3 regions of the Thermotoga sp. 38H-to genome follow, and region 1 is predicted to be linked to each of the others. Evidence: predicted binding sites of a transcription regulator. Region 1 holds the regulator's gene; each other region holds the start of a gene.
What was found. The regulator HrcA, encoded in region 1, represses chaperone genes, less so after heat shock. The targets are predictions, from matches to a motif close to ATTAGCACTCNNANNNTNNGAGTGCTAAT.
Positions count from the first base shown of each region.

Region 2: the regulator HrcA is predicted to act here: its motif matches at 4,337-4,365, upstream of dnaK (molecular chaperone DnaK).
Region 3: the regulator HrcA is predicted to act here: its motif matches at 5,111-5,139, upstream of groES (co-chaperone GroES).

Region 1 is NZ_LNFZ01000002.1:56,731-64,582, forward strand. It holds gene AS158_RS04305 (HDOD domain-containing protein) at 1-293, opposite strand, end outside; gene AS158_RS04310 (GAF domain-containing sensor histidine kinase) at 262-1,743, opposite strand; gene AS158_RS04315 (L-threonylcarbamoyladenylate synthase) at 1,751-2,758, opposite strand; tRNA gene AS158_RS04320 (tRNA-Leu) at 2,812-2,898, opposite strand; gene hrcA (heat-inducible transcriptional repressor HrcA) at 3,027-4,043, shown strand; gene AS158_RS04330 (nucleotide exchange factor GrpE) at 4,048-4,566, shown strand; gene dnaJ (molecular chaperone DnaJ) at 4,573-5,682, shown strand; gene yqeH (ribosome biogenesis GTPase YqeH) at 5,679-6,770, opposite strand; gene era (GTPase Era) at 6,782-7,678, opposite strand; gene cdd (cytidine deaminase) at 7,674-7,852, opposite strand, start outside.
Region 2 is NZ_LNFZ01000003.1:381,533-389,384, forward strand. It holds gene AS158_RS08305 (KaiC domain-containing protein) at 1-661, opposite strand, end outside; gene argR (arginine repressor) at 833-1,291, shown strand; gene AS158_RS08315 (efflux RND transporter permease subunit) at 1,281-4,283, opposite strand; gene dnaK (molecular chaperone DnaK) at 4,517-6,307, shown strand; gene AS158_RS08325 (Hsp20/alpha crystallin family protein) at 6,323-6,766, shown strand; gene AS158_RS08330 (phosphate propanoyltransferase) at 6,796-7,383, opposite strand; gene AS158_RS08335 (sulfite exporter TauE/SafE family protein) at 7,462-7,852, opposite strand, start outside.
Region 3 is NZ_LNFZ01000002.1:390,274-398,125, forward strand. It holds gene AS158_RS06025 (metal-dependent transcriptional regulator) at 1-295, shown strand, start outside; gene AS158_RS06030 (SDR family oxidoreductase) at 292-1,221, shown strand; gene AS158_RS06035 (AAA family ATPase) at 1,193-2,992, shown strand; gene groL (chaperonin GroEL) at 3,181-4,797, opposite strand; gene groES (co-chaperone GroES) at 4,812-5,087, opposite strand; RNA gene ssrA (transfer-messenger RNA) at 5,285-5,641, opposite strand; gene AS158_RS06060 (ABC transporter permease) at 5,778-6,815, shown strand; gene AS158_RS06065 (ABC transporter permease) at 6,829-7,770, shown strand; gene AS158_RS06070 (ABC transporter ATP-binding protein) at 7,783-7,852, shown strand, end outside.

The sequences.
Region 1 (7,852 bases):
AAAACCATATCGTAAGTGAAAACACTGAGGGCGAGATTCCTCACCGTTTTAAAACCAAGGATCATCACTGCTTCGCTCAACGTGGTTATCTTTCTTGGAACACCATAATAAGCTGAGTTGGCTAGTTTCAACACTCTGGCACTCAAGCTTGCGTCCATCATGAGAGTGTTCGCTACTTCAGTCGAAGACGCATCCGGCTTCGAACAAACAGCGATTATCCTTTGAACAACAACATTTGGAGAGGGTAACTTGTCTATCTCTTCAATTATCTTGTCTATTATCTTCGCCGGCACGGTCTTTTGGGATCCACACAAAGAATCTGGATCCCTTCCCCACCTCACTTTCCACCCATATCCTGCCACTGTGAAGCTCCACGATCTCTTTTGTTATGGCAAGGCCGAGTCCCGTTCCAGGCACTTCGTAGGTCAACGAAGAATCCACCCTGTAAAACCGTTCAAATATCCTATTCTTTGCGTGATCCGGTATTCCTATACCGTTGTCCTCTACGATTATGAGAACACCGCCATCTTTCTCATTCAAGATCACCTTCACATACCTATCAGGTGCATCTTTCTTTGAGTACTTCACCCCGTTGTTGAGAAGATTCAAAAGCACCTGCTTGATCCTTGTCGGATCGACGTAAGCTTCCGCAGGACAAGGAACATTACTCTCAAAGGAAACCTTCACATTGTGAGATGAAGCGAATTCTTTAATCGCGTTCACCGCACTTTCTACGAGACAACAGAGATCAACTTTTTCCCTGTTTATTTGAAGGGATTTTCTTTCAAGCCTGGAGAAGTCCAGTAACTCGTTCAGGAGATTTTCAAGGTGGTTGCTTTGATCCATTATCACTTCGAGGAATTCCTTGAGGGTGCTGAAATCCAGTTCCTCCAGACTGTTGTAAATTGTCTCTGCATAGGCTTTTATGGCCGTTAAAGGTGTTCTGAGCTCGTGCGAGATGTTCGCTATGAATTCTGTTTTCATCCTGTCTATACGCTTCAGTCTCTCGAGTTCTTTTGACTCTGTCACGTTCTCAACAATCGTCAGCGCCTGGACTTCGCTGCCGAGGGTAAGAGGTATCGAGGTGATGGAAAAGAACTCTTCCTCCAATATTACTTCACCATCTCTTTGTGTTCGCAAAGATATTGCCTCTTCTGACAGAGAAACGGCCTTCTTCAGAACTTCGTCTGGAAAATTCTCCTCTTTGAACTTTTCATTCTGAAATTTTATTTCTCCATTCGAATAAACAAAGATCCCTTCTGGAAGACCATTGAGAATAACGTTCACGTAGTTGTAAGTTTCTTCTAATTCTCTGTACAGCTTTATATTTTCCAGAACGATCGCTGAAAGAAACGAAAGAACTTTGAAAATCTCCGTTTCTTCCATCGATGGCTGGTGGTTAAGGAGTACGATTAAACTCCCAAACATCCTGTCTTGTTTCACAACAGGAACTATTCCAACATAACCGTACCCATCTTCCACAAAGACAGGATTGGATTGTCTGATGGACCAGTCAATGAACTCTTCGAATCTTTTTATATCGACATCTCTTCCCCAGATTTTTCTCTTGTTTTCATCGACGAGGATCACTTCTTTAATATCAACCACTTTCTTTACAAGGTCCAAAAGACCCTGAAGAATATCATTTTCTGTTTTCGCGTTGGAAAACTCCATTATCATTATCGAAAGTAGTAAAAACAGACGGTTGTTTTGCTCTTTTATCTTTTCTTTTGTTTCCTCCAAAGAGAAGTCACCTCACGATTTCTGTTGCTGCTTTTCTCAATCGATTCATCACCGCAAACAAAATTCCTCGTTCTTCAAATCCCTCAACAATTATATACTCTTTTCCCTTTTTTTCGGCCTCACGCAGAGCAGAAAAAATGTTTTGGGCGATACTATAGAGGTTTTTCAAAGATCCTACAACGACTCTATCGTTGTACAGTTCCTTTCTCTCTTCAACACAGATGACCACGTGATCCGGATACTTTTTCAATACCTCCTCCATCTTTGTCAAATCCTCCACGAGTATCAGAGGCTTTAAAGGAGCGTAGTGCCGATATTTCATTCCCGGCGCAAGAGGTCTTCCCTTAAAATCCCCTTTTCGTACGAAATCAGGCACAACGAGTTCCGGGAAGAGCTCTTTCAATCGTTCAACTTCTACTGGCCCCGGCCTCAGAAGAACAGGCCTTTCTTTTGTGAGGTCCACAATGGTAGACTCCAGACCGAACGGGGTATCCCCTGCGTCGATTATCAGTTTAACTTTGCCCATGAAATCTTCTATGACGTGTTTCACGTTCGTGGCGCTGGGTCTCCCCGAAAGATTTGCGCTTGGAGCGGCTATAGGATTTTCAAAGAGTTCTATCAACTTCAGGGCCACTGGATGTGCCGGCATCCTCACAGCCACCGTTGAAAGACCAGCGGTCACCACGGGAGGTATCTTTTCGGATTTCTTTTGAAAAATAACTGTCAACGGCCCCGGCCAGAACTTTTTCAAAAAATCCAGATAAGGTTCATAACCCTCCGCGATTTCTTCCAGCTGTTCAAAGGAATGTATATGAACAATGAGAGGATTGTCAGCGGGTCTTCCCTTCAGCTTGAATATCTTTTTGCAGGCTTTTTCGTTGTACGCGTCCGCTCCTATTCCGTAAACGGTTTCAGTGGGAAAAATGATCACTTCTCCGTTTTGAAGAAGTTCGACTGCTTCTTTTAGAGCTTTCTTGTCGGGAAAGAGGGGATCCACCTTTAATACTCTGGTCACAGGTTTTCCCTCCTGATGTTATACAAAATAAAGGGGCTCTTCGGAGCCCCTTGTGGTGCCGAGGGCGGGACTTGAACCCGCACGGGGTCAACCCCCAGCTGATTTTGAGTCAGCCGCGTCTGCCATTCCGCCACCTCGGCTCTCTAGTATATATAGTACCAGTTTCTTCTTTCTAAAGTCAAGATCAGGGGATTTCACTTTCTTCTTGAATTCCTTTAAAATGTGTGCTAAACTATTATTAGCACTCAAAAGAAGGGAGTGCTAAATTGTGAGAAGACTCAACAGGAAGAACAGTGAAGCTTCGAAAAAATTGAACGATCGTCAGAGAAAAGTGCTTTACTGCATTGTGAGAGAGTACATAGAAAATAGAAAACCTGTGAGTTCACAGAGAGTTCTGGAAGTGAGCAATATAGATTTCAGCAGTGCCACTATAAGAAATGATATGAAAAAACTGGAGTACCTTGGATACATATACCAGCCCCACACATCGGCTGGAAGGATTCCAACCGACAAGGGGCTGAGATTTTACTACGAAGAGATGCTGAAGATCTCAAAAGAGACATCAGAAGCGGATCTCGCCGTGGAGACTTTCAAATCGATACCTCTCGCCGATCCAGAAAAAGTTCTCTTCCTCGCAGGAAGTCTCTTAGCTCGATTGACGGAGGGTTACGTCCTCATAGAAAGACCAAACACCAGAGATTTGAAAATACTCAGGGTGATACTTATCCCTGTTTCGGAGGACTACCTCATCTTTTCTATACTGACGGAGTTCGGGGTCTCCAGAGTTACCCCCATCAAAACTCAGGAACGACTGAACTGGGAAGAAATCGAAAGACAGATCAACTTCCTCCTCAGGGGCAGAACAATAGGAGAAGTGTTGATGGGTAGGATAGAAAGTCTGAAAGGAAGTGGATTTCTCAGGTTGATAGAATCCTTTATAGGCGAGACCATAGAAAGATATCTGGATGCGGGGCTTGAAAATCTTCTAAGGGATGAGACACTTACTCTGGAGGACATCAGAAACCTTCTCGAAGAAATCAAAGATCAGAAATTTCTTGAGAGCTTAGCTGAAGAAGGCATAACTGTCAGGATAGGAAGGGAAATCGGCAGAAAAAAGCTGGAAAAATTCGCTGTTTTTTCAGGAAAATACTTCAAAGGAGAATCTCCTATCGGCAGTGTGTACCTCTTCACGTCGAAGGTTACAAAGTACGATAGAAATCACAGGGTGTTTGAATACATTCTGAACCGTCTTTCAGAGTACTTTACTTCAACTTCCCGGAGGTGAAAAGATGAGTGAAAAAGACAAAAAGGAACTCACACAGGAATGTGAAGAACTGAAAGAAAAATACAAAGAACTGGAAGAATACGCAAAAAGACTGAAGGCTGAATACGAAAACTACCGTGAGGAAGTCGCCCGTGAAAAAAGAGAACTGATAAAGAACGCGAATGAATACCTCATATCAAAACTCATTCCCGTTCTCGATGATTTCGAAAGGGCTTTGAATCAGGGAGAAAAGAGGAACGCTTTCTACGAAGGTGTGAAGATGATATACAAAAAACTTCTGAACGTCTTGGAAAAAGAAGGACTTGCAAAGATCCACGTGGGAGAGAAATTCGATCCTTTTGAACACGAAGCAGTTGAAAGAGTAGAAACGGAAGACGTGGAAGAGTACACTATTCTTGAGGTAGTGGAGAGTGGCTACAAATTCCACGGTAAAGTCCTGAAACCCGCAAAAGTGAAGGTTGCAGTGAAACCACGAAAGAAGGAAGAAAGGAATGTTGAAGAACCTTCTGACAAGAAGGAGTGATGCATCATGAAACGTGAAAAAAAAGACTACTACGAAATTCTCGGTGTTCCAAGAAACGCCACACAGGAAGAAATAAAAAGGGCTTACAAAAGACTGGTGAAAGAGTGGCACCCGGATCGGCATCCGGAAAACAGAAAAGAAGCCGAACAGCGTTTTAAGGAAATTCAGGAGGCCTACGAGGTTCTCAGCGATCCACAGAAGAGGGCCATGTATGATCGTTTCGGGTACGTGGGAGAACAGCCTGTGTATCAGGAAACAGAATCCGGTGGCTTCTTCGACGATATATTCAGAGAGTTTGAAAACATCTTCAACAGGGACATATTCGACGTTTTCTTTGGCGAAAGACCTCACCAGGAAGAAAGAAGAGAATACACTCGAAGAGGCGAAGATATAAGGTACGAAATAGAAGTAACTCTCTCCGATTTGATCAACGGAGCGGAGATGCCCGTGGAATACGAAAGGTACGAAACCTGTCCAAGGTGTGGCGGAACCGGCGTGGAACCCGATACTGGGTACGTAAACTGTCTAAGTTGCGGTGGAACGGGAAGGATCAGAGAAGAACGAAGATCGTTCTTTGGATACTTCGTTAGTGAGAGAACCTGTGAGAGATGCGGTGGCACAGGGAAGATTCCACGGGAGTACTGCCACGAGTGCGGTGGAAGCGGCAGAGTTCTCAGAAAGGTCAGGAGAACGGTGAAAATACCGCCAAATGCGGAAGATGGAACCCAGCTTAGAATCACTGGCAGTGGAAATGCGGGATATTACGGTGGACCTTATGGTGATCTGATAATCATCGTTCGTGTGAAACCGGATCCCAGATTCAAAAAATCTGGTTCTGATCTCGTGTACGACGTCACAATAGACTACCTCCAGGCTATTTTGGGAGCAACCGTTGAAGTTCCTCTTCCAGAAGGCGGCACGACGATGTTGAAGATTCCTCCAGGAACTCAGCCAGAGACTGTCTTCAGGTTGAAGGGAAAAGGCCTTCCAAACAGATATGGAAGGCGCGGAGATCTCATCGTGAACTTGCACGTTGAGATACCAAAGAGTCTTTCCAGAGAGGAAAGAAAAGTCCTCGAAGAACTGGCGAAAAAACGCGGAGTCACGATCGGTTAGCGTTTGGGATTGACGAGTGCTTCTCTTATAACAAGCTTCACGTTATCAGGAACCGTGACTTCGACGGTGAAAGGACCTCTTCGGACACTCATCCATCCCAGTCCCGTCACTGCCAGTTCTTCACCTTCTTTCAGCGTGAAACTTTCTCTCTTCCAATTGAAGTTTTCAAATTCTGCTTTAGAACACGGAGGAATCAGCAGATCTCCCAGTCTGTTTCTCATAAGTTCATCTGCTCTTTCCCTCTTCGTTTCATGGAAGGTTACCTCTTTAGAGGCGAAAAGCAGAAAGATCGGTTTCTTCTCTGTTTCATAATGGATATCGAATCGGCACAGCCCTCCCATGAAGATGGTTCTTCCATTATCCGGTTTGAAGGTTTTCCTGGAGAGTTCTTCCCTTGGTAGAACTCTCTTTTGACACTCAGGATCCAGAAGATCGAGAATTCTATCGTTTGTCATGATACCTGGGGTATCGTAGAGATACAAATTCGCTTCCCTTACTTTTCTTCTGAGGATGCCCAGAGTTGTCCCTGGAAAAGGACTTATGGTGTCCTCATGGGTGCAGATTTTGTTCAGTAGTGAAGACTTTCCAACGTTCGTTACCCCCACCACCAGCGCCTTGTCGGTCAACCGCGAAAGATACTTCACAAGCGAAGTCAGGCCGAAATTCTTTTCAGCACTGACGATCCTTATATCATCTGCGTTCTTCACTTTTATCCTCTTCTTCACCCATTCTTTGATTTCCCTCACCGTAACTGCCTTTGGCAGAAGATCGATCTTGTTTATGGCGTAGACAACCTTCTTTCCTTCCAAAATTTCTGCTATATCCTCCCTGTAGGTTCCTTCAAAATCGAAAATATCGATCACCCAGACTACAACATCGAATCCTCCAAGGTACGATTTCAACTGATTTTTGAAATCCCAATCGAATTCAACTGGTTCCAATTTGCCGTAATGTTTCATTCGAAAGCATCTTTGACAGAGTATCTCTTTTCCTTCTTCGAGTCTTCTTTCGAAGACCTCGCGCGGGATGTACCCTGGTTTTTTCGGGTCATCGAATTGAATGGTCGCTCCGCATCCGGGACACCTCATCGAGTCTCACCTCATTTTATGTCGTCTTTCAAGCCTATTTCCTGAAGTATGATGAAGTCTTTTTCTCTCCACTTTTCTTTCACTTTGACATTCAGATCTAGATACACCTTTCTTCCCACGAGAAACTCCAGTTCTTCACGGGCAAGTGTCCCGATTTTCTTTATCATGCTACCGTTCTTTCCTATGATAATCCCCTTCTGAGAATCACGTTCCACGTATATGTTCGCACGTATGTAGAGAACACCGTTTGGTCTATCCTTTATTTCCTCAATCACCACGGCCGTGGAGTGAGGTACCTCCTGCCTTGTGAGATGAAAGATCTTCTCCCTTATGATTTCAGCGGCCATGAAGGAAAGAGGACGATCCGTTACCATGTCCTCGGGATAATACTGGGGCCCCTCCGGTAGTTCTTCCTTTATCTTCTCCAGAACTTCGAAGACACCTTCACCTTTCAGAGCGGATATGTAGTGAACAGACACGACGTTCTCTACCATACTTTTTGCAAGTTCTCCCACCGCTTTTGCCTTATCTTCGCCCGCCACATCGATCTTGTTCACAGCGATGATGGTCTTGATTCCGGATTCGTTCACGATCTCTGCAACGTGTTCGTCCATCTTTGTAAAACCATCCGCCGCGTCCAGTATGAAGAGTATGAGATCCACCCCTTTGAGAGCCTGAACAGCAGCCTTCACCATGTACTCTCCCAGTCTGTGAAGAGGCTTGTGGATACCGGGAGTATCCACAAATATGATCTGACTATCTTTGTCCGTGTAGATACAATTTACCCTGTTCCTGGTAGTTTGTGGTTTGTCTGAGACGATCACTACTTTTCTTCCCATAACAGTATTTATGAAAGTCGATTTCCCCACATTCGGTTTTCCTGCCAGAGCGACAAAACCCGATTTAATGTTCACCACCTCCCAGCCTGAACCCTCTTGGTAGAAGATCTTTCAATTTCACAACTTCGAAGTTTCCATCTTTATCTGCCATTATCACATCCAGATCATCGGAAAATTCGTAGAGAACCTGTCTGCAAGCACCGCAGGGAGTAGTCTTATCTGGAGAATCCGACGCTATCGCTA
Region 2 (7,852 bases), on a different contig from region 1:
TCCTCATCGAGTGAGACGTTCCTCTCATCTTCCAGACGATCAAACTTCTTTTGAGCTCTCCATCGATTTCATCAAGATCCAGTCTGATGATACCGTCCACTCCGTGTTCAACACCAGGACCTCCGAATCCCTTCTCAGTGACTGACACCTGACTCACAAAGAGCGATGTACATCCAAGACCGGAGAGTATTCTCTTGAGCTGGAAGATAATACTTCTTGCCATTGCGGGTTTCGTGATATAGAGAGTGGTTACAGAATCGATCACAACTCTTTTTGCCTGTGTTTCCTTCACCGCTCTCTTCAGCACTTCGGCGAGCTCTCTGACATCGTCTATGTCTTTTACGACGTATTTTTCTTTCTCGGCATATTCACCGATTCCACCAGTGAACGCGTCCACTATGGCGAACTTTCCTTCCTTCTCAAAAGGATCAACGTTCCAGCCGAAAACTTCCATGTTTTTCTTCACCTGAACGGGGTGTTCCTCGAGTGCAACATAGATGCCGGGTTCCCCCATCTGAAGTCCGTTCCATATGAACTGCTGAGAGAAGATCGTCTTTCCGGTACCGGGTCCTCCAGAGATGAGCACGATGTTTCTCTCAGGAATTCCGCCGTGAAGGATTTCGTCCATCCCCGGAATTCCCGTCTTGACCTTCTTGATCATATTCCCACCCCCCACAATTATCTTAGCAATCATTTTTTTCGTTTGATAAACCAATACGTTACTTTTTTGATAACAACATCATAAAAATTGAATTTTCTGTTCATATTTTTCATATTTATGCTATATATATAGTTGTATGCTTTCAAAAATGTTCTTCGGAGGTGTTTTCAATTGAAAATTTCAAAGAAGAGAAGACAGGAACTGATAAGGAAGATTATACATGAGAAAAAAATAAGTAATCAATTCCAGATCGTAGAAGAACTGAAAAAATATGGAATAAAAGCTGTTCAACCGACCGTCGCTCGAGATCTGAAAGAGATAGGTGCCGTGAAGATCATGGACGAGAGCGGAAACTACGTGTACAAACTTCTCGATGAAACCCCTGTGATCGATCCATGGAAAGAGCTGAAAAGAAACTTCAAATCCTTCGTTGAGAGTATAGACAGGGCAGGGAATCTCATCGTCATAAAGACGATACCAGGTACCGCAAGCGGTATCGCTCGGGTTATAGACAGACTCGACATAGACGAGATAGTGGGCACTCTCGCAGGAGACGATACCATATTCGTTGCTGTGCGCGATCCAGAAAGCTGTGAGAAGATAGTTGAGAAGCTCTCATCTATACTCTGACTTTTCTTCTGATCGCAGTGTAGATCACAGGGATCACAAACAAAGTGAACAGCATGGATATAAGCATTCCAAAGATCACCACCCACGATATTGGAGACTCTATTTCCGATCCTTCTGCGTGGCTAAGTGCAGTTGGTAGAAGCGCAACGATCGTGGTGAAGGTGGTCATCAGGATGGGTCTCAACCTGCTCTGAGCACCTTCAAGTGTGGCCTCTAAGAGACCTTTTTCCTGTCTTATCTGTTCTATTCTTGTCAGCATCACGATGGCGTTGTTCACAACCGTTCCCGAAAGGGTGAGAAGACCAACAAGAACGGGTACATTCAGTGAGTATCCGTTCACGAAAACCGCGAAGGCAACCCCAACGACAGCGAAGGGTATGGTGAAGAATATAATGAAAGGCAGTGTGAAAGACTCGAACTGCGCAGCGAGAATCATGTATACGAGTGCGATCGCTATGTAAACAACATACTGAAGCTCCGAAAACGCTTCGTCCATGAAACTTTTCTGTCCGGTGATTTCCACTTTTACACCAGAAAGATCAATTTCATTTAGAAGATTTTCTACTTTCTTTGCAACTTCGCCGATCGAACCTTCTATACTCACCAGATCTACGTAAACAACACGTTCTCCATCGGAGTGTTCCACTATAGAAGGAAGTGTTTCCCTCGATATGTTTGAAACTGCACCAAGAGAGACATCCCCTTTGAGACCAGTAAGCGAAATCTTCGATAAGTCTTCGGGAGATAGAGATTTTGCCTTTTTCAAAACGATGGGAAGTGTTCCTTCTTCCGTTCTCAGTGTTCCGATTTTCTTCCCGAGAAGGTAGGTCTGGAGATCCAAAAAGACCTGGCCTGTCACCACACCGTTCATGAGGGCTTTGTTCCGGTCTATTTTCACATGAAGGACTTCCTTTTCAAAGGAATTTCTTATCTGAATCTTTTTGACTTCCTGCAGTTCCCTTAAACGCTCGAAGATTTCTTTTGCTTTTTCCTGTATCAGAGAAAGATCATCTCCTCTCACTTCGATCGTCACAGGATAGCCCAGAATTTCGTATATCTGCTGTGATTGCTCAAGAACTTCTATTTTCGCTTCTGGAATATTCAGCTGGGAGATGGCATTCTTCAGTTTCTCTCTGTTTTTCGCGAATTCCCTCCTGCTTCCTCCGAGGTTCACCATTATTCTTGCTTCGTTCTGTCCCCTTCCCATTATTTGAGAGTAGATATTCGTTATTCCAACTTCCGAGTAGAAAGAAGAGATTTTGTACTCGTTTCTGTGTTTGTTCAGGTAATCTTCTATTTGCTCTACAGCTTCGGTGGTTTTTTCATAAGACGACTGAGAGGGAAGTTTCACATCTATCACCATGAGATTCGTCTGGAAAGACGGGAGAAAACCCAGAGGTTTCGAAAGAAGGTAAATCACGGAGATTGCAACCAGAGCAAAAGAAATCACCAGGACCAGTTTCTTTCTCTTCAAACACCATTCCAATGCCTTCCGATAATGCTTTTGCAGTGCTTCGGTGAGTTTTCCCCTTCTTGGCTTTATCCACCTTGTACCCGCTGGAACGACGACTGTAGATACGAACAGCGAAGAAGAAAGTGCGAAGACGAACGCAATGGCGAAATACTTGAACAGTCTCACTACAAAACCTGTGAAGAACACTATGGGAAGAAAAACAGAAACGGTTGTGAGTGTGGAAGCAAGAATCGCCAGCCACACCTCTCCCGCACCTTTTCTCGCAGCGTCCGGTATTGGATCACCGAGGGAGCGATGGCGGTATATGTTCTCAAACACGACTATGGAATTGTCCACCAGCATTCCCAGTGCCATGATGAGACCGCCCAGCGTGAGCGTGTCGAGGTTCAAGCCGAAGGCGTAAAGAAGAACAAAGGTGATCGTGAGGGACAGCGGAATGGAAAACGAAGTGACGATGGTTGACGTGAAATCCTTCAAAAAGATCAAAACCACCACGAAAGCCGCGATGAAGCCGTAGAGAAGATTCTTGAGAAGATTGTCGATCGCTCTTTCAGTGTAATAAGCCTGGTTCATGGCCTCTATGTAATTTATTTTGGAATCTCTCAGTATCCTCTTTATTTCACGGACAGTTTTGACGGTGTTCGCACCGCTTCTTTTGTAGATAGCGATGAGAGAAGCCTTCTTTCCGTTGACCCTGACTTCTCCCTGAACGCTTTCGTTCGTTATATTAACCTCGGCTATGTTTCTCAATCTCACGGGAACGAGTATGTTCGGTACCTTACCCTGCAGAAGGGACTGGTATTTCACTCCCCTGAAACCAACGATTGTGTTTTTGAGATCTTCTATGTTCTCAAACCGGCCATCGACGGAAACGGGGTAAATGTTTCCTTCAGAATCGCTCACATAGCCGAACGGGTAAACGAGATTCCCTGAAAGGATGGTCTCTATCAACGAAGGATCAACATCGAACCGTTTTATTTTCTCCTGATCAAGTATAACCTCGACGATTTTTTCTGGTTTTCCCATCAATTCTACACTGGCGACTTCCGGCAGTCTTTTGATTTTCGACACGACATCTTCGTAGTCATCTTCCGTTGAGAAAGCATACACGGGAAGTAAGGAAGGATCGAACTCTACGACCACAGGATTCGCACCCTCTGGCAGGTCGCGAGTGGCAAGATCTACGTACCTTGAGAGTCTTCCAACGGCTTCGGAGGTTTTCACATTCCAGTCGAACTCGACGAGGATGAAAGAAACGGAATCCATCGACATGGAGGTGAACCTTCTAACACCCGGAGTTGAGGAAATGTACCCTTCAAGAGGTTTGGTTACGAGTTCTTCGACTTCTTCCGTGCCCGCTCCCATGTACGTGGTTATAACAACAGCGTAAGGGTACTCTATCTGAGGAAGAAGATCCAGCTTGAGATGCTGAAACGAAATGAAACCAAGGAAGACAACAGCTGTCAACAGCATAAAGATGGCTATGGGTCTTCTCGAAGAGATTTCCGCGATCTTCACTTCGATCCCTCCCCGACAGAACAAATTATAGCTCACTTTCGATCTGAATTGTTATTATCATTCAAAAGTTTCATTTGCTATACGATATTGTTTCTAAAAAATTATATATTCGATTTCCATCATTATGAGACGAATATATGTTTGTACAAATTCTCATACGACCCCTTGACATCCCATTCTGTGCCTCACTATAATTTCTCATGGATGAGAAAAGGTTCTGAGGAGGTGGCACAATGGCAGAAAAGAAAGAATTCGTTGTGGGAATAGACCTTGGAACGACAAATTCTGTTATAGCTTGGATGAAACCGGACGGTACAGTTGAAGTGATACCGAACGCTGAAGGAAGCAGGGTCACACCATCCGTGGTTGCGTTCACAAAGAGTGGAGAGATACTCGTAGGAGAACCCGCCAAGAGACAGATGATACTCAATCCTGAACGAACGATAAAATCCATAAAGAGAAAAATGGGAACTGATTACAAAGTGAGAATAGACGATAAAGAATACACTCCTCAGGAGATCAGCGCGTTCATTCTCAAGAAGCTGAAGAACGACGCGGAAGCGTACCTCGGTGGTGAAATAAAGAAAGCCGTCATCACCTGTCCCGCTTACTTCAACGATGCCCAAAGACAGGCAACGAAAGAGGCTGGAATCATAGCAGGTCTTGAGGTCTTGAGGATCATCAACGAACCAACCGCAGCGGCCCTCGCTTACGGACTCGATAAAGCTGGAAAAGAAGAGAAAGTGCTGGTTTACGACCTCGGTGGTGGAACGTTCGATGTCTCCATACTCGAGATAGGAGAAGGTGTGATCGAGGTCATCGCGACAGCTGGTAACAACCACCTCGGTGGAGACGACTTCGATCAGAGACTCATCGACTGGATGGCAGAGGAATTCAAAAAACAGCACGGAATAGATCTCAGAGAAGACAGACAGGCGCTTCAGAGATTGAGAGACGCTGCCGAAAAGGCCAAGATAGAGCTTTCAACGAAGATGGAAACCGATGTGAGTTTGCCGTTCATCGCTGTTTCTCCGAGCGGACAGCCTCTGCACCTTGAAATGAGAATCACCAGAAGTCTCTTCGAATCGCTCACAAGAGATCTCGTTGAAATGACAAGAGGCCCAATCGAACAGGCACTGAACGATGCAAAGCTCTCACCACAGGATATCGACGAAATCATACTCGTCGGCGGTATGACCAGAGTTCCAATGGTGCAGAGGTTCATAAAGGAGTTCTTCGGAAAAGAACCCAACAAGAGCGTCAACCCGGACGAAGCAGTTGCTATCGGAGCGGCGATCCAGGCGGCGATACTTGCGGGCACCGAAGGAGCAAAGGGAAGAGATATCGTTCTCGTCGATGTAACACCACTAACACTCGGAATAGAAGTCAAAGGCGGACTCTTCGAACCGATAATCCCAAGAAATACCAAGATACCCGTGAGGAAGAGCAAGATCTTCACAACGGTTGAAGACGGTCAGACCGAAGTAGAAATCAGAGTCTATCAGGGTGAAAGGCCGATTGCGAGGGAAAACATCTTCCTTGGAAGCTTCAAACTCGTTGGAATTCCACCGGCACCGAGGGGTGTTCCTCAGATAGAGGTCACGTTCGACATAGACAGCGACGGAATAGTCCACGTTTCCGCAAAAGATCTCGGTTCTGGAAAAGAACAGTCCATGGTAGTCACAGGAAGACACAAGCTCTCCGAAGACGAAATAAAGAGAATGATAGAAGATGCGAAAAGATACGAAGAACAGGACAAACGTCTCAAAGAAGAAATCGAACTCAAGAACAGAGCAGACGATCTCGCATACAGCGTAGAAAAGACTCTGAAAGAACACGGAGATAAGATACCAGCGGATCTCAAGTCCAGACTTGAAGACATGATCAGAGAACTCAGAGACGCGATAAACAGAAACGACATACCAAAAGTGAAGATGCTCTTCGATGATCTCCAGAAGGAAAGTATGAAGATAGGAGAATACCTCTACAAATCTGCAACTGGTGGAGAAACATCGAACCAGTGAAAAGGGGGTGACACGATGCTCCTTGGAAGAAGAGAAGACATCTTCAGGCCGTTCAGGGAACTCCAGAGGGAGATCGACAGGCTCTTCGATGACTTCTTCAGGACGGAGGTCAGACCCGCTAAGGAGTTCTTTGCACCAGACATGGATGTGTACGAAACAGACGATGAAGTAGTGATAGAAGTAGAAATCCCAGGCATAGACAGAAAAGACGTCAAAATAACGGTTGAAGAGAACATTTTGAAGATCTCTGGTGAAAAGAAACTCGAAAGAGAACAGAAAGGCAAAAACTATTACTACGTTGAAAGAAGCGCTGGAAAATTCGAAAGGGCAATCAGACTCCCAGACTACGTTGACGTAGAAAAGATCAAAGCAGAGTACAAGAACGGTGTTCTCACGATAAGGGTACCAAAGAAAGAAGAAAGGAAGAAGAAAGTGATCGAGGTGGAAGTTCAAGAGTAAGGGGAGCGAACGCTCCCCTTTTTATTTTTTTAGAACTCCACGATATAAACGAAGTCCCCGGTGTTGAGCATCGCTGCGTTCGCTTCATCTGTGTCCACGTGGAATTCCAGTGCGAAGTCTTCCCTCACTCTTATGAGAACATCATCGAAGATCAGTTTTCTGTCTCCGCTTTCAACGATCACCTTCACAAGATCTTTGTCTTTAACTCCATAGTGTTCGGCATCCTTTGGGTGCATGTGTATGTGTCTTTTTGCTATGATGACTCCCTTCTCTTTAACCAGAATGCCGTTTGGACCTATGATGACTATTCCCGGTGTTCCCTCGAGATCTCCCGAGTCTCTAACAGGGGGTCTGAGTCCGAGTTTGAAGGCATCCGTTCTGGAGATCTCGACCTGTGTTTCTCTTCTGACAGGTCCCAGTACGCGAACGTTCTCTATCGCGCCTTTCGGTCCTACTATGGTCACTGTCTCTTTCGCTGCGTACTGACCGGGCTGTCTGAGATCTTTTATGGGGGTGAGTTCGTAGCCTTTGCCGAAGAGAATCTCCAGGTCCTCTTTTGAGAGATGGACATGCCTGTTGCTTACACCAACGATTATTCCAGGTTCTTTCTTTGTCACTGGTACACCTCCCTCACTTTATGCATTATTCCATCTTCTATCATGGCACACTTCTATTTCTTTTTGATTGAAAGTTAATTAAAAAACGTATCTTATTCCAACCACGATTACTGCTGTAAAGACGATCCATCTCACCCAATTTGCACCTTTTTTGATGGAGAAAGTGGCAGCGAGCCACGCACCAGTCATATTCCCAAGAGCGAGAATGAAACCGTAGAGGAAGTTCACCTTTCCGTTCAGAATGAAGATCACAAGTGAGATTATATTGTAAGAAGCCACGATGAAGACTTTTACAGCGTTTGTTTTGACCAGTTCGTATCCAAGAAGAAGAGCGATCGCAGGCATGAGAAGAAAACCGACCCCCGCTTGAATGAACCCACCGTAGATACCGATCAGAAAAAAGACGATGTATATGAGAACCCAGTTTCTTTTGACGAATCTATCCTCAAGCCAGATTCTGGGTTTCCAG
Region 3 (7,852 bases), 330 kb from region 1:
AAGAGCAAGATCGTTGAGAGGTTCTCAGAACAGACTCAGAAACTTTTTCTTCTACGTGATGGGAATACCTTCGCCCACCGCGGAAAAACTCGCGCGTCATTTCTCACACTTCCTGGATACAAAAACGAGAGAAAGATTCAAGAGATTTTACGACATAATGGTGAATTTCGATGAGAGCAAGGTGCAGGAACTGAAGGAATTCCTCGAAGAGAGCAGAAGACTTGTGAACGTTCAGGAAATCCCTGAAGAAGCCAGAATTATGGAAGAAGATGAAGAAGAGGAGGCTCAACCATGAACGTTCTGGTAACAGGCGGAGCGGGCTTCATAGGATCCCACGTGGTGGACAAACTGATAGAAAACGGATACGGCGTCATTGTGGTGGACAATCTATCCTCTGGAAAGGTCGAAAACCTCAACAGAAACGCGCTGTTTTATGAACAGAGTATAGAGGACGAAGAAATGATGGAGCGGATCTTCTCTCTGCACAGACCCGAGTATGTCTTTCACCTCGCCGCTCAGGCTAGTGTCGCCATCTCCGTTAGGGAACCTGTCAGAGACGCGGAAACGAACATCATTGGATCTCTTGTGCTTCTTGAAAAATCCATCAAGCACGGTGTTAAAAAATTCATTTTTTCATCCACCGGTGGGGCTATATACGGAGAGAATGTGAAGGTCTTTCCAACACCAGAGACGGAGACACCTCATCCGATATCACCTTACGGTATTGCGAAGTACAGCATCGAGATGTACCTGGAATTCTTCGCAAGAGAGTACGGGCTGAAGTACACAGTCCTCAGATACGCCAACGTTTACGGGCCAAGACAGGATCCGTACGGTGAAGCGGGCGTGGTGGCCATCTTCACTGAAAGGATGCTCAGGGGAGAGGAAGTTCACATATTCGGTGATGGAGAGTACGTCAGAGACTACGTTTACGTTGATGACGTAGTCAGAGCGAATCTTCTCGCCATGGAGAAAGGCGACAACGAAGTCTTCAACATAGGAACGGGAAGGGGCACGACCGTGAACCAGCTCTTCAAACTGCTGAAAGAGATCACTGGCTACGATAAAGAGCCCGTCTATAAACCACCGCGTAAGGGCGACGTGAGAAAGAGCATTCTCGATTACACGAAGGCGAAGGAAAAACTCGGCTGGGAACCCAAAGTTTCCCTTGAGGAGGGATTGAAGCTCACCGTTGAGTATTTCAGAAAAACCCTTGAATGAACTGCTCAGGCCGAAAGATTTCGAGGATTTCGTCGGTCAGGATCATATATTCGGCGATAAAGGGATTCTCCGGCGAACTTTAAAAACAGGCAACATGTTCTCCTCCATCCTTTATGGACCACCGGGGTCTGGTAAGACCTCGGTTTTTTCACTGCTGAAAAGGTATTTCAACGGCGAGGTAGTTTATCTGAGCTCCACCGTTCACGGGGTTTCTGAAATAAAGAACGTTCTCAAAAGAGGAGAACAGCTGAGAAAATACGGAAAAAAACTGCTTCTTTTTCTCGATGAAATACACCGCCTGAACAAAAACCAGCAGATGGTCTTGGTTTCCCATGTTGAACGAGGAGACATCGTACTGGTTGCGACAACAACTGAAAACCCAAGTTTTGCCATCGTACCCGCACTTCTCTCAAGATGCAGGATTCTTTACTTCAAAAAACTCTCTGACGAGGACCTGATGAAGATCTTGAAAAAAGCAACAGAGGTTCTCAACATCGATCTGGAAGAAACGGTAGAGAAAGCCATAGTAAGGTATTCCGAAGGAGACGCCAGGAAACTCTTGAACACCCTGGAGATCGTCCACCAGGCGTTCAAAAACAAGAGGGCAACTCTTGAAGATCTGGAAACTCTGCTGGGAAATGTGAGCGGGTACACGAAGGAATCACACTACGATTTCGCTTCAGCCTTTATAAAGAGTATGAGGGGTAGCGATCCAAACGCCGCCGTTTACTACCTCGTCAAGATGATAGAGATGGGAGAAGACCCGCGATTCATAGCACGAAGAATGATCATATTCGCCAGCGAAGACGTTGGACTCGCCGACCCAAACGCTCTACATATCGCCGTTTCGACCTCCATCGCTGTCGAACACGTGGGACTTCCCGAATGCTTGATGAACCTTGTAGAGTGTGCCATCTACCTTTCCCTCGCTCCCAAGAGCAATTCTGTTTATCTTGCAATGAAAAAGGCCCAGGAACTTCTTGTGGAGGACGTACCGCTTTTTTTGAGAAATCCCGTCACCGAAGAAATGAAAAAGCGTGGATACGGAGAAAGGTATCTTTATCCCCATGATTTCGGTGGTTTCGTGAAAACGAACTATCTTCCAGAAAAGTTGAAAGGTGAGGTCATCTTCCAGCCAAAAAGAGTAGGTTTTGAGGAAGAACTCTTTGAAAGGCTCAAACGTCTTTGGCCCGAGAAGTACGGGGGTGAAAGTATGGCCGAAGTGAGAAAAGAACTGGAATACAAAGGGAAAAAGATCAGAATCGTAAAGGGAGACATCACAAGAGAAGAAGCGGACGCCATAGTGAACGCGGCGAACGAATATCTGAAACACGGAGGAGGAGTAGCGGGAGCGATCGTGAGAGCAGGTGGAAGCGTTATTCAGGAGGAAAGCGACAGGATCGTTCAGGAGCGTGGAAGAATTCCGACAGGCGAAGCGGTGGTAACCGGCGCTGGAAAGCTGAAGGCAAAATACGTGATTCACGCTGTGGGACCCGTTTGGAGAGGAGGCAGTCATGGAGAGGACGAACTCCTCTACAAAGCAGTTTACAACGCACTCCTTCGAGCTCACGAACTGAAATTGAAAAGCATCTCAATGCCTGCCATCAGCACAGGAATCTTCGGATTTCCGAAAGAAAGAGCGGTGGGAATCTTTTCAAAGGCAATAAAAGATTTCATCGATCAACATCCGGATACCGCTCTGGAAGAAATCCGCATATGCAATATAGACGAGGAAACAACGAAAATTTTCGAAGAAAAGTTCAGCGTTTGATGAAACCAAAAGAAGGGGCAAACGCCCCTTCTTTTTTTAAGACCTCTGAGGAAGTATTGAATCAACTCAAACGAGTTCTTGGATCTATTCCGCAACAGATTTCCATACCTGAAAGGAACTATTGATATTTTCATCATACCACAGAAAGTAAAAAAAGTAAAGGGGGCCTTTGGCCCCCTTGTTATCATTTAGAATTCTTCAGGAATACTCGGTGTTTCTTTTTTCTCCTCGGGTTTTTCAACGATGAGCACTTCCGTTGTCAGGAGCATTCCAGCGATGGACGCGGCGTTCTGCAGGGCGCTCCTTGTAACCTTTGCTGGGTCAATGATTCCTCTTTCAAACATGTTGCAGTATTCTCCCCTGAGTGCGTCGAATCCATAGGCTGGATCGTCATTCGAGAGTATCTTCTCTATGATCACCGCTCCGTCGTATCCTGCGTTTTCAGCAATCTGCTTAATGGGGGCTGAGAGTGCCTTGTAAACGATCTGAGCTCCTATTTTCTCGTCGCCTTCGAGCTCTTCTATGACCTTTTCAACGGCCTTTCTTGCTCTCAGGAGTGTTACTCCTCCACCGGGAACGATACCTTCTTCAACGGCTGCTCTTGTAGCGCTCAGTGCGTCTTCAATTCTGTGTTTCTTTTCCTTGAGCTCTGTTTCGGTGGCCGCTCCAACCTTTATGACGGCTACTCCTCCTGCGAGTTTTGCCATCCTTTCCTGGAGAGTTTCTTTTTCGTACTCAGATGTGGTTTCCTCTATCTGGGCTTTGATTTGAGCGATTCTCTTCTTGATAGCCTCTGGATCACCTTTTCCTCCAATTATGATGGTTTCATCTTTCTTGACCCTCACAAGATCGGCTCTTCCGAGATCTTCAAGGGTGAGATCTTCGAGATTGATTCCGAGCTCTTCACTTGCCACCTGACCTCCGGTGAGAATTGCTATGTCCTGAAGCATGGCTTTTCTTCTTTCACCGAATCCAGGAGCCTTCACGGCACAGGACTGGAGAGTACCCTTGAGTTTGTTGAGAACAAGTGTTGTCAGAACTTCTCCTTCAACGTCTTCCGCTATAACGAGAAGTGGTCTTCCGGTCTGAGCGACCTTTTCAAGGATCGGAATGAGAGGTTTCACAGCGCTGAGTTTCCTGTCAGTGATGAGTATGAAGGGTTCCTTCAGAACGACCTCCATCTTCTCGGCATCCGTGACGAAGTATGGTGAGATGTAACCTCTGTCAAACTGCATACCTTCGGTGAATTCAACGTAGGTTTCGAGTGTTTTGGAATCTTCCACAGTGATGACCCCGTCTTCTCCTACCTTGTCCATAGCTTCTGCGATGAGCTCTCCTATTTCGGCGCTGTTCGCAGATATAGCGGCAACGTGGGCAATGTCCTCCCTACCGGAAAGTTTCTTGGAGACCTTCTTGATCTCTTCAACGGCTTTCTCAACGGCTTTGTCTATACCCCTCTTGAGGAGAATTGGATTGGCGCCCGCTGCAACGTTCTTGAGACCTTCTTTGATCATAGCCTGTGCGAGAACCGTAGCAGTTGTTGTACCATCACCGGCAACGTCGTTTGTTTTGGAAGCAACTTCTTTCACGAGCTGAGCCCCGAGGTTTTCGAATTTGTCCTCGAGCTCAATCTCCTTGGCTATGGAAACACCGTCGTTGGTTATTGTTGGAGAACCCCACGATTTTTCGATAACAACGTTCCTTCCCTTCGGTCCGAGAGTCACCTTTACCGCGTTAGCAACCTTGTCCACACCTCTTTCGAGTGCCCTTCTCGCTTCTTCATTGAACTTCAGAATCTTCGGCATATCTCACACCTCCTTCACTCTTCGATTTTCGCGAGTATGTCATTCACATCGATGATGATGTAATCCTCATCATCAATCTTTATTTCTGTACCCGCATATTTGGAGTAAATAACCTTGTCTCCAACTTTGATGTCAAATTTTTCCTCGTCATCGATCTTTCCCACGGCTACGACCTCTGCCTTCATCGGTTTCTCCTTTGCGGAATCTGGAAGAACGATTCCTCCCTCAGTCTTCTTTTCCTCTTTGATGGGCTTGATGAGAAGCCTTTCACCGAGAGGTATCACTTTCATCATCCATCCCTCCTTCGTAGATTTTTAGCACTCTCATCGTTCGACTGCTAATATAAATATACTACTTTTTACGAGCCTCTTCAAGGGATATTGATTAAGAAAAACGAACACAAACTCAACATTATCGTTAATAATGGGTAAACAATGAGTCAAAGAGGTTGAAGAAAAGTAAAAAGGCGCTTGAAGCGCCCTTTTTCTGGTGGAGGCGGGGGGATTCGAACCCCCGTCCGAAGATGGAGGCCCCTGGGCTTCTCCGAGCGCAGCCCGTGTTTTCGATTTCAGGGGGGACCCCCCACGGGCAGGGTGTCCTCTCCCACAGCCTTCCTGAAATTTCCCGATTCAGGCCGGAAGGCGAAGCCCGAATCGGTAGGCTGGATCTCTCACGCCCTCTTCCGAAGCCCAGCCAACTTCGGAGAGGACGGCCGCTTATCTATTAAGCGGCAACAGCAACAGGTTCGTTGGCACTTATTCTTTGTCCCACCTTTTTTACGAGGAGGTGGGGACCTCGGCTCGCTTCCCAGGGGACTCCATCCCCGTCGAACCCGTTCGCCCCCTGGTTTATCAATCCATCTTTATTATACCACCTTTATTATACCACTGTTCAGACTCTTCCAAATGTCGGAAGGTTCAGGGTATGTTGTATAATCATATGAAGATACATACCCAATTTACGACCAGGAGGTGTACCAGGTGACCGCATACATCATACGAAGACTTCTGCTCTTGCCCCTGATTCTCTTAGGAGTAACTTTCATCGTCTTCTCGATGATCCAGTCCCTCGGGCCGGATAAATTGCTCGCAGCGTACGTCAACCCGAATATGCTGGACAAATTAACGACTGAGCAAATGGATGCCCTGAAGGAAAAGTACGGTTTGAACGACTTTTTCGTTGTGAGATACGTCAAATGGCTCTCAAACACTCTGAGAGGTGATCTCGGGTGGTCCCTTGTTGGGAAAGAACCGGTGAAAGATGCTCTTTTGAGAAGACTCCCATACACCGTTGAACTTGCGCTTTACGCCATCTTCCCTGTTGTATTTGTTGGAATATGGCTCGGTGTGAAGGCTGCGGTTCACAGAGGAAAATTCCTCGATCATTTCATAAGAATCTTCGCCGTGGTTGGCTGGTCTTTTCCTGATTTCGTCTTTGGATTGCTCGTTCTGATGATCTTCTACAGCATACTGAACTGGCTTCCTCCTGGGAATCTGAGTATGTGGGCTGAAGAAGTGATCAAATCTCCGGAGTTTCATCGCTACACAAAGCTCGTTACAATAGACGCACTTTTGAACGGCAGACTGGACATCTTCTGGGATGGGCTAAAGCACCTCATAGGTCCCATCATAACTCTTTCGTGGCTCTGGTGGGCGTATCTTCTGAGAATCACCAGGTCGAGCATGCTGGAAGTCCTGAACAAAGAATACGTGAGAACCGCCAGGGCAAAGGGTCTTCCCGAAGATGTGGTTATAAACAAACACGCCAGAAGAAACGCCTTGATTCCTGTTACCACGGTTGCCGGTGGTATGGTCATCGGTCTCTTCTCCGGTACCGTGATCGTGGAAACGGTCTTCAACAGAACGGGTGTGGGAAGTTTCACCGCGCAGGCAGCTCTGCAGCTCGATTACGCTTCGGTGATGGCTTCTGCGTTGTTTTTCTCAACAATTCTTGTTGTTGGAAATCTCATAATAGATATTCTGTACGCCCTTATAGACCCCAGAATAAGACTTGGATGAGAGGTGAAACGACGTGAACCAGGAATTCAAAAGAATAATGAAGAGATTTTTTAGAGATCCATCCGCCATCATAGGGTTCTCTCTGGTGCTCTTCTTTGTGGTGATAGCCATTCTCGCGCCTGTTATAGCTCCTCCCATTCACCCGCTCACCAGAGCCAAGCTACCCGATCCTTACTTGATGCCCGTGGTGAGCTGGAATCAGAGCCCACAACCCCCTACCACGAAAGAGGATGCCCTGGCGAAGAATCCCAACAGAGAACCTATACGCTGTGTTGATTATCATCCATTCGGTGTCATTGGTGGCCGTGATATTCTATACGGAATCGTCTGGGGCACAAGAACGGCTTTCAAGATAGGTCTCATAGTCACACTCGCAAGACTCCTGATAGGAGTGTTCATAGGTTCAATCTCAGGTTACTTTGGAGGATGGATAGATGAGGTTCTCATGAGGATCACCGATATCTTTCTCTCTATTCCTTTCCTCATAGCGGCTGTTGTGCTGACAACCGTTCTCGGGACAGGTCTCGACAAGGTTATGATAGCGATGATCGTGTTTGGATGGATGGGAGCGGCAAGGCTCATCAGAGGAAACATTCTTCAGGTGAGGGAAGAACAATTCGTTCTGGCAGCGAAAGCAATAGGTGTGCCCGATTTTCTCATCATACTGAAACACGTTCTTCCGAATACCATTTTCCCCGTCCTGATATGGGCTTCCATGAACATGGGATCTCTCGTGATAACGGCCGCTGTGCTCAGTTTCTTGGGACTCGGTGCCCCCCAGGGATACGCCGACTGGGGATCCATCCTCAGTTACTCGAGAGACTGGATGATGGAGATAGGAAAGCACTGGTACGCCCTCGTTTATCCCGGTACCGCTATGGTTCTCTTCGTTCTGGGATGGAATCTGCTGGGCGATGCGCTCAGAGACGCTTTCGATCCAAGGCTAAAATTCTAAGGAGGGATCGAATTGACAGAGCCTCTGCTTAGGGTGGAAAATCTGAAAACCTATTTCTATACAGAAGACGGTGTGGTGAAGG